One region of the Cupriavidus sp. SK-4 genome, then DNA from elsewhere that is predicted to be linked to it. Evidence: predicted binding sites of a transcription regulator. Region 1 holds the regulator's gene; each other region holds the start of a gene.

The links. Region 1 encodes FNR, which switches genes on or off when oxygen is low (the NO sensors DNR and NnrR bind a similar motif). Its sites were predicted from a motif close to TTGATNNNNATCAA; they were not measured.
Region 2: the regulator FNR is predicted to act here: its motif matches at 1,409-1,422, upstream of CF68_RS18095 (universal stress protein).
Region 3: the regulator FNR is predicted to act here: its motif matches at 1,628-1,641, upstream of CF68_RS16350 (Kdo hydroxylase family protein).

What each region holds. Positions count from the first base shown of each region.
Region 1 covers NZ_JFJW01000020.1:68,846-72,119, reverse strand. The annotation lists gene scpB (SMC-Scp complex subunit ScpB) at 1-217, opposite strand, end outside; gene CF68_RS04745 (sulfite exporter TauE/SafE family protein) at 787-1,545, opposite strand; gene fnr (fumarate/nitrate reduction transcriptional regulator Fnr) at 1,624-2,349, shown strand; gene CF68_RS04735 (hypothetical protein) at 2,412-2,657, opposite strand; gene CF68_RS04730 (membrane protein) at 2,654-2,863, opposite strand; partial or broken gene CF68_RS38030 (4Fe-4S dicluster domain-containing protein) at 2,950-3,274, opposite strand, start outside.
Region 2 covers NZ_JFJW01000084.1:5,161-8,434, reverse strand. The annotation lists gene CF68_RS18100 (universal stress protein) at 1-485, opposite strand, end outside; gene CF68_RS18095 (universal stress protein) at 518-1,354, opposite strand; gene CF68_RS18090 (universal stress protein) at 1,669-2,124, shown strand; gene CF68_RS18085 (zinc-dependent alcohol dehydrogenase family protein) at 2,180-3,193, shown strand; gene CF68_RS18080 (phosphoribosyltransferase family protein) at 3,198-3,274, shown strand, end outside.
Region 3 covers NZ_JFJW01000076.1:41,745-45,018, reverse strand. The annotation lists gene CF68_RS16355 (coniferyl aldehyde dehydrogenase) at 1-572, shown strand, start outside; gene CF68_RS16350 (Kdo hydroxylase family protein) at 573-1,514, opposite strand; gene metK (methionine adenosyltransferase) at 1,717-2,880, opposite strand; gene CF68_RS16340 (lysophospholipid acyltransferase family protein) at 3,215-3,274, shown strand, end outside.

The DNA.
Region 1 (3,274 bases):
GCATTTCCGGCCGGCTCTGGAAGCGCCAGCCGCTGGCCAGGGCCACCAGTTCCACGCCGCGCGGCCGCCAGTCCTGGCGCAGTTCATCAAGCAGCACGCGGATGGTGTCTGCGCCGACGTCGTCGTCAAACAGCCGCCGCAGATCATTGACGCGCAACGGTTCCTGCGCGCAGATCAGCGCCGTCTCGAGGACGATCTTCGCCTCTTGGGTATTCATGTTGATGGTGTGCAGCCTGTCTTTGCACCTGCTCCCGGACGAATCCGGGGCACCGGAGATTTTGGATACAGCGGTGCGAAAGCCACCGCCATCTCATTGCGCAGCTAGCCGGATACCTGCTGCATCCAAGGCCGTGCGCTTCCCTATCTTTGCATCGAGTTGCCGGGCGTTCCGGCAGGAGATCGTTCGCATGCCGTTATGGGCCGGCCAGCGAACCTCTTGCGTAGCGCATCCGCACATATCGGACGTCACTGTCAGCGAACTGAAGGCCTCGGACGCAAGAAAAACGGGTATCGGGAGCAAGGCCGGCATCGCCAACACCGCAGTGCCAGCCGGACTTTTGAACCAGATCTTTTGAACCGGATGGACTGTGGGGACGGGACGGGCATCGAAAACCTTCCGCTTCCCCTGCCCTGAACGCGCCTTCTGGTATGAAGGCCGCCTGGCGCTGCTCGCCCGCTGCTTACCGCGGCTCATATTACACCGCGCGATACCGCAATGTTGGCGATTGTATGGCATTCCCGCCCCCGCCTGCAACCATCATCCGTTGCCCGGGCGGCGCCGGCGCCTCAGAACACCAGGCAGAATCCATGCTCGGCCAGCGAATGTGGCAGCAGCACCGCTCGCGCAATGCCGAGACCGCCGAACGCCATCACCGCCAGGCCGGCCCCCAGGCGCACGCCGGGACGTCGCGACAGCGTGCGCAAGTAGCCCGACAGGCCGGAAAGCACCAGCAGGTTAGGCAGTGTGCCGAGCCCGAACACGCCCATCACGAGTGCCCCGGACGCCGCGTTGCCCGCCAGCAGCGCCAGCGTAAGCGCCCCATAGACCATGCCGCACGGCACCAGGCCCCACGCCAGGCCCACGCCATAGCGCTGCGCCAGGCCGCCGCGCGCCCGCACAAAGGCCGGCATGCTGCCTGCCAGGCCACCCAGCCGCCGCGCCACCGTGGTGCTGGCGCGCGCCGCCAGCCGCTCCAGCCAGTCGACGGTAAAAGTGTTGCCGCGCAGCAACCGCCAGCCCGACCACAGCAGCATGACGCTCCCCGCGCCAAACAGCCAGCGCTGCACCGGCAGGTAGTCCTGCTTCCACGCCGAGGCACCGACCGCGCCGAGCGCGGCGCCAAGCAGCATATAGGTCGAGATCCGGCCCACGTGCATGGTCAGCAACTCGCCCAGCCAGGCGGCGCGGTTGGGTACCAGACTGATCGTCGCCGTCGCGCCGCGGCGTTGCTCCACGGCCAGTGCCACGCCGCCGCACATGGCGGCGCAGTGGACCCCGCCAAGCAAGGCCAGCAGAAAAACGCTGATCAGCACGCCAAATGTCAATTCTTACTCCCTACCACATCACATCGCACGGTAAAATGTCCTAATCGCGCCCACGCTGCCATTTCTAGCAGGTTCCAATTGCTCACCTCCATTCCCGTTACCGAGATGTCGCCCCGCTGCTCCACCTGTGCCATGGGGCAGCTGTGCCTTCCGGTCGGCATGTCGCAGCAAGACCTCGCCAAGATGGACACGCTGGTGCAGGAACGCATCCGTGTGCACAAGGGTGAAACCCTGTATCGCATGGGCGATCCGCTCACCGCGGTCTATGCCGTGCGCTTTGGCACGCTCAAGACCCACGTCACCACCGAAGACGGCCGCTCGCAGATTACCGGCTTCCACCTGCCCGGCGAAATCGTCGGTCTCGACGGGCTGGGCGAGATGCAGCATGCCTCCGATGCCGCCGCGCTGGAAGATACCGAAGTCTGCGTGGTCCGCATGAGCGAATTGCAGTCCCTCTCGGCAGACCTGCCATCGCTGCAGCAGCAGTTCCTGCGCCTGATGGGCAAGGAAATCACGCACGACCAGCTGATGCTGGTCACGCTGGGCTCAATGCGCGCCGAGGAACGCCTCGCCGCCTTCCTGATCAACCTCTCTGAGCGCCTGTCGGCGCGCGGCTATTCGGCGTCCGAGTTCGTGATGCGCATGAGCCGCGAAGAGATCGGCAGCTACCTGGGCCTGAAGCTCGAAACCGTCAGCCGCCTGTTCTCCCGCTTTGCCGAAGCCGGCCTGATCCAGATTCGCCAGCGCCACGTCAAGCTGGTGGATATCGAAGGCATCAAGCAACTCTACAGCCGCTCCTGCTAGGCGGCCAAGGCGCTGCCAGTGCCGCATCCGGCCATGGCAGCGCAGACTTCACGCCAGTCCGCTCATTCCAGTTCGTCGGTATCGCTGAGCCGCGTCGGCATGGTGTAGAGCGTCAGTCCGCTGGACAACGCGCAGAACACCCAGGCCATCAGGAAGCCGATGGTGTAGACCGATTCGCGGGACGCTTCGATCGGCTGGCCGAAGAAGTTCAGATCACCGGGGTCCACCACCGAAAACACCGTCGCGGTCGCAAAGCCAGCCATCAGGAACGCCGGCCAGAGTACCCACATCAGCCAGCGCAACCTCATGGCTGCCTCGCTGCGGCAGCCTTGGGCGGCGTGGCATCGGCCTTCTCCACCACCAGGCCATGACGCGTTGCACCCTGTACCGGCATGTCCGGATGCGTGGACGCCAGCCAGATCGTCACGCCGCACGCCACCATCGCCACCAGCGGGCCGCTCATCAACAGCCACGGCCACGGCTCCTTCCACCACGGATTGCCTTGCTGACTCATCTTGCCCCCTTTATCTTGACGACTACGTCCGCGCCTGCCTAGTGCCCTGTTCCGCAAATACCTTGCCATGGAATAGGACACTAGCCTCACAAATCGCGCGGAACGATGAAACTGGTGGATTGCCGGATTTCGGCATGCCCCCGCTCCGTGCCTTCGCTCGTCACTGTCACGTTGATCTTGTGCGTGCCCTGCGCCGCGGCCTCGATCGGCACGCGGATCCGGATCGGCAGCAACCGGTTGGACGTCGGCGCCAGCGATTCGGCCTGCTTGTCGTATTCCACCGTCAGGTCCTTCAGCTCGTCGCTGTCGGCGCGCACGCTGATCTGCATCGGCGCTTCGGTCGTGTTGATCAGCTGCAGGCGATAGACGTTCTCGATCCAGCGGCCTTCCACTTCACGGCCCAGCGCACCA
Region 2 (3,274 bases), on a different contig from region 1:
TTCCATGCGATGGCGACATGGCCACCAAGTCGCGGGCCGGACGCGCCCGGCACAAGCAGGATGGGCCGGCCTGTATTGAGCATCGCGTACTCCGCAACCCCGGCCAGCAGAGCCGGCACATCGGCCTGCGCCGAGGGCGATGCGGGCAGGATGAGATCGGCGAAGCGGCCCTCGTCGGCAAGCGCCCAGCCAGACTCGGCGTCGACAACGATGTGTCGGGTGGGAATGGCCGGCGACACTTGCCTGGTCAGCGTGTCGAGTGCGTTCCTGTGAGCGGCAGCCAGTTTGTGCAAATGGCTCGCGGCAAGCACGGCGTATTGCCCGGCTTCTTCGCCCGCCCCACGAAACGGCTCCAGGTGCGTTCCTGTTGCAGTCAGTCCGACCACGCTGCCGCCGGACGTTGCGGCAAGCCGTGCTGCCGTTTCAATGCGCGCGGACCGTGCAGCATCTTCGCTGAGGTCGACAAGGATGGTTCTGAAGTCCATGACGTGATTCCACTCTTTGGTTTGACTTTGCATCATCGTGAAAACAACACTGGTGCCGTCATCGAGTCAAGCAACGTATGCGTGACACCGCCCAGCACCAGTTCCCGCATGCGACCGTGTCCGTAGGCACCCATCACGATCAAGTCGGCATTGAAATCCGCCGCGCGCGAAAGGATCAGTTCGCCGATGGTCAGGTCAGCCCCACCGGGACCGTGTTCGATTTCCACGGCGACGCCGTGGCGCTCCAGCACGCGTGCGGCATGGCCGACCGGGGTGGCGTCGGCTCTTGCCTCCTTGGCCGCAGTCTGTGCGCAAAGAATGCGCGCCTGTGCGCCGGCCATTAGCGGCACGGCGTCGTGAAGCGCCCGCGCGGCCTCGCGGCTGCCATTCCACGCCACGATAACCCGCGTACCCAGCGTTGGAAACGTGCCCGCGCACGGCACCACGAGCGTCGGTCGGCCAGTCTCCAGCAGCAGCGATTCCAGTAGCTGTCGGGCCACCGGACCTTCGGTATTGCCGGGGTCGTACTGGCCGGCAACGACCAGGCCGGCCTCGCGGGCCTCGCGCAGCACTGATGCCACGGCCCCCCGCTCCGCAGCACGCCACTCCGCGCGCACTGACATTGCCTGGGTTGCCGCCAGAAACTGCGCCCGGCCGTCCTCCCTGACCTGCTTGCGCCGGGCCAGATCGTCCGCAACATATTGCTGCGCGCCATCCATGAGGTAGAACCAGGCAGGATCGGGAATGAAACCGGCGTACATGCCGATCAGCCGGCACTGGCTGGCCGCCGCAACGCGCCCCGCCACTTCGAGCCGCTGCCGTGCCTGCGGATTGCTGTCCAGATGAACCAGGATGCTGTCGTAAGCCATGTTCGCCCTCTCGCTCAACTACAAACCAGTCTAGGTAGCAAGGCCGACCGGCGCTTGACCCGGATCAACGGTCCTGCCCTGCGGCGAATTGGCTCACGTATCGCCCTCCTGTGCGGTGCAGGCTACTGCGAGCAAAGGGGTATGTGGAGCCGTCAAGCCATGTGGCCATCACTCCAGTTCTGGTTGGGATCAATAACTCGGCACGCCTGCCGCTTCGCGTTGACGCATGTCAAGCGCGTATCGAAGCCGGCGTCTACGCTTGAATGCAGCGAATCGCAACATTGAGCCCATCCTTGCCCCTCAGGAGACCCATCATGTACCAGCGCATCCTGCTCGCCGTCGATGGCAGCCGTTCTTCCGACCTGGCACTGAGCCAGGCCATCATCATCGCCAAGGCAACCGGGGCCGAGGTCAAGGCGTTGTTCGTGGTAGACGACAGCGATGTGTTCTTCGAGGCCAGTTACTTCAACCCCAAGGAACTGGTCGACAACATCACCGCGCACGGCCGCAAGGCGCTGGACGCTGCCTCGTCCAGGCTCAGCGAAGCAGGCGTGCGCAACTCGGTGAAACTGGATGAAAAGCCGGTGGCGCCCGGCCGGATCTCGTTGACCATTGTCACCGAAGCCGATGCGTGGAATGCCGACCTGATCGTGCTTGGCACCCACGGCCGCCGCGGCGTCCGGCGCCTGCTGATGGGCAGCGTGTCGGAAGGCGTGCTTGCCAAGACCAGCAAGCCCGTGCTCCTGGTCCGCAGCGAAGTCGAAGGTTAGGCGCGCCACGGCGCCACAGGCGGCGAGGGAGTGCCACGCCATGCCCCACCAAACCATGCGTGCGATGGTCTTCGAGGGCGCAGGCCTGCCGCTGCGCCTTCACGAGTTGCCGGTTCCCGACCCGGGGCCCGGCGAACTTCGCATCGCCGTGGGGGCTTGCGGGGTGTGCCGGACCGACCTGCATATCGCCGACGGCGACCTGCGCCATCCCAAGCCGATGCTCATCCCGGGACATGAAATCGTCGGACAGGTGGATTCGTGCGGCGCCGGTGTCACCGCCTTCAAGCCGGGCGACCGCGTGGGTGTGCCCTGGCTCGGACATACTTGTGGCCGTTGTCGCTACTGCCTGCGTCATCACGAGAATCTTTGTGACGCGCCGCTATTCACTGGCTATACCCGCGATGGCGGCTATGCGGAGTACGTTGTTGCCGACAGCGGCTATTGCTTCCCGATTCCGCCCGGCTACGATGACGAACACGCCGCACCACTACTCTGCGCCGGCCTGATCGGCTACCGGACGCTGCGCATGGCGGGCGTAGCCAGCCATGCACACCGCATCGGCATCTACGGCTTTGGCGCCGCCGCTCATCTGGTGACGCAGATCGCGGTGGCACAAGGCCGCGAAGTCTACGCCTTCACCCGTGCGGGCGACGCAGGGGCCCAGCAACTCGCATACCAATCCGGCGCGTGCTGGGCCGGCTCGAGCGACCTCCAGTCGCCCGTGCCGCTGGACGCCGCGCTGATTTTCGCCCCGGTGGGCGCGCTGGTTCCCAATGCGCTGCGCGCCGTGGACAAGGGTGGCATCGTGGTCTGTGGCGGAATTCATATGAGCGATATCCCAGGCATGCCTTACCAACTGCTTTGGGAAGAAAGGCGCCTGTGTTCCGTAGCCAACCTCACGCGTGCCGACGGCATCGCGCTGATGGATATCGCCGCCCGGACCCCGCTGCATACGCACACCACCGCGTATCCGTTGGAGCAGGCCAACGAAGCACTGGCCGACCTGCGCGAGGGCCGGCTTACCGGCGCCGCCGTCCTGAAACTCCGTCAATACATCCTTGGCAGATAGATCGATGAGCCGTTACCAGACACGTTTTCAGGCGCGTGAGCATGCGGGCTCGGAACTGGCCTGGGCGTTGCGCGCGTATCG
Region 3 (3,274 bases), on a different contig from region 1:
ACCTGGCGCGCAACGGGGACTACACCAGCATCATCAGCCCGCGCCACTTCGCGCGCCTGGCGGCGCTGGTGGACGAAGCCGCGGCGCAAGGGGCCACCGTGGTGCCGCTGTCCGATGCCCAGCCGGACGCGCAGGCGCGGCGCCTGCCGCCGGTGCTGCTGCTGGATGCGCCCGAAGGCGTCACGGCGATGCGCGAGGAGATCTTCGGGCCGGTGCTGCCCGTGGTAACATACCGCACCCTGGACGAGGCGGTGGACTACATCAATGCGCGCCCGCGCCCGCTGGCGTTATACCTGTTCGAGCGCGACCGCGGCGCCATCGGCCATGTGATGAACCAGACCGTTGCCGGCGGCGTCACGATCAACGACACGCTGTTCCATATCGCCCAGGACGGCCTGCCCTTCGGCGGGGTCGGCGCCAGCGGCATGGGCGCCTATCACGGCCAGGCGGGCTTCGACACCTTCTCCAAGGTGAAGCCGGTGTTCCACCAGGCCGGCCTGAACGGCGCCGGCCTGCTCAAGCCGCCTTACGGCAAGACCTTCGAGACGATGTTGCGCCTGCTTCTGCGTTGATCAGGACACCAGCATTGGCCGCCCGAGCATGCGCGACAGCACCGCCTCGGGCGAGTGGGTGTGGTCGGAAATCGCCTGCGGCGCCAGGTAGATGGTCTGCTCCATCATCGCCCGCCCGCGCATGGCCGCGTGCAGCAGCTGGTCGCTGAAGACGATCCAGGTGGAACCCGGCGGGAAGTGGAATTCCTGCTGCGGCACCTTGGCCTGGTAGTCCAGGTCGGCCTTGGCCAGGTCATGCAGCTGCAGCATGCGATGGTCGTATTCCGAGCGCTTGCGCTTGGTGATATGCAGCAGCTTCATCAACGCCGCCTGGCCAGGCCACATGCCATGGGTCCTGGGCACGAACTTCTGCGCAAAATCGGCGAACGGCTCGCCCACGCGCCACACGCGCGCCGCGGCCGGGTCGATATTGTGGAACACGCGCAACAGGCGCTTGCCCAGCATCGGGTTGGACGGGAACGAGTCCACGTGCAGGCGGGTGTCGTCCTTGCGCCAGCTGACCGGGCGCCCGGCGATCTCGCTGGGCCGCAGCGAGGTGCCGGCGCGCGTCATGTGGGGGATGTATTCCGGGAACAGCGTGCGCACCAGCAATTCGCTGTTGTCGGCATAGCGGCGGATCAGCGTGTACAGGTCCGCCAGGTCCTGCGGGCTGCCCTGGGCGCCGCGCACCGCGGTGTCGTCGGCGCGCAGGTTGATGTTCTTGGACTTGCCGTCGGAATAGCGGCTGTCCAGGAAGCGCTCTTCGCCCGGCTGGAAACGGAAATTCAGGTTCGGGAAGTACAGCACGGCGCCCTGCTCCAGCTCGCGGCGCAGCGTGGCGCGTTCCTCGGCCGTGACCTGCGGCGCCCAGTCGGTATACGGCTGCGGGCGGATCAGGTTGAGCTGGCCGGCGGCGGGCGGCTGGGTTGAAGTCGAGGGGGCAAGGACAGGCGCTTCGGACATGGCATCCTCTGGAAACGGTCACCAGTGTTTGGGGTCGGCCGCCGGCGTGGCGGCTGGGGATGGCGGGATTTTACTCCCTGCAGTCAGCCGTGGCGCCGGCGTCACGCGGCGACTGGACCAGGATCAAGCCCGCGTAAAAAAACCCCGCGGGCCCTTGCGGGCCGGCGGGGCTTGCCGTCAGTGCTGCTGGCGCGGGTGGCGCTTACAGGCCGGCCGCGGCGCGCAGGGCAGCCGCCTTGTCGGTCGCTTCCCACGAGAATTCCGGCTCTTCGCGGCCGAAGTGGCCGTAGGCGGCAGTCTTCTCATAGATCGGACGCAGCAGGTCCAGCATCTGCACGATGCCCTTCGGACGCAGGTCGAAATGCTCCTGCACCAGTTCGGCAATCTTGGCGTCGGGGATCTTGCCGGTGCCTTCGGTGTAGACCGTCACGTTGATCGGGCGGGCCACGCCGATGGCGTAGCTGACCTGCACCTGGCACTGGCGCGCCAGGCCCGAGGCCACCACGTTCTTGGCCACGTAGCGCGCGGCGTAGGCGGCCGAGCGGTCGACCTTGGACGGGTCCTTGCCCGAGAACGCGCCGCCGCCGTGGGGCGAAGCGCCGCCGTAGGTATCGACGATGATCTTGCGCCCGGTCAGGCCGCAGTCGCCCTGCGGGCCGCCGATGACGAAGCGCCCGGTCGGATTCACCAGGTACTTGGTTTCCTTCAGCATCTCGGCCGGCAGCACCGGCTTGATGATCTCTTCGATCACCGCTTCGCGGATCTGGGCCTGGGTGATGTCCGGCGAATGCTGGGTCGACAGCACCACTGTATCCACGCTGTGCGGCTTGCCGTCGACATAACGCACCGTGACCTGCGACTTGGCGTCCGGGCGCAGCCAGGGCAGGCGGCCGTCGCGGCGCAGCAGCGACTGGCGCTCGACCAGGCGGTGGGCGTAGTAGATCGGGAACGGCATCAGTTCCGGGGTCTCGTCGCAGGCGTAGCCGAACATCAGGCCCTGGTCGCCGGCACCCTGGTTCAGGTAGTCGTCGGAAGCTCGGTCCACGCCCTGGGCGATGTCGGGCGATTGCTTGTCATAGGCGACCAGCACCGCGCAGCCCTTGTAGTCGATCCCGTACTCGGTATTGTCGTAGCCGATGCGCTTGATGGTGTCGCGCGCGATCTGGATATAGTCGACGTTGGCGGTCGTGGTGATTTCCCCCGCCAGCACCACCAGACCGGTGTTGCAAAGCGTCTCGGCCGCCACACGCGCATACTTGTCCTGCGCCAGGATGGCGTCCAGGACGGCGTCGGAAATCTGGTCGGCGACCTTATCGGGATGGCCTTCGGAGACGGATTCCGAAGTAAAAAGGAAGTCGTTTGCCACGAACTTATTCTCCAGGTTGGCTATTGCGTGCCAGCACGTTCGGTTCATGGCGGCGACGCTTTAGCGGTATTTCAGGCAGCCCGGTCAGAGCCGCATCGCCCCGCAAGTTGTCAGTTAACTCGGCGATACACGCTATTATACGCGCCTGCCGGACTCGTTGCAGCGCGCCAGGGGCGCCGGCGCAACACCAGCGCCGCCTTGGCGCGCGCTGGCCGTGCGCCTTGCCGGATGTCGGCACGCTGCGCGCGGATCTGAATACCGCCATCGAAAAAAACGCCTGTTGGCCCGCCCGTTTTCCGGCACGGACGCGCGACAGGCTCGCTTTTCGCGCCTGATGACCTTTCTTTTCTGGCTTATCTCCCGTTTTCCGCTCCGCCTGCTTCAAGCCATGGGG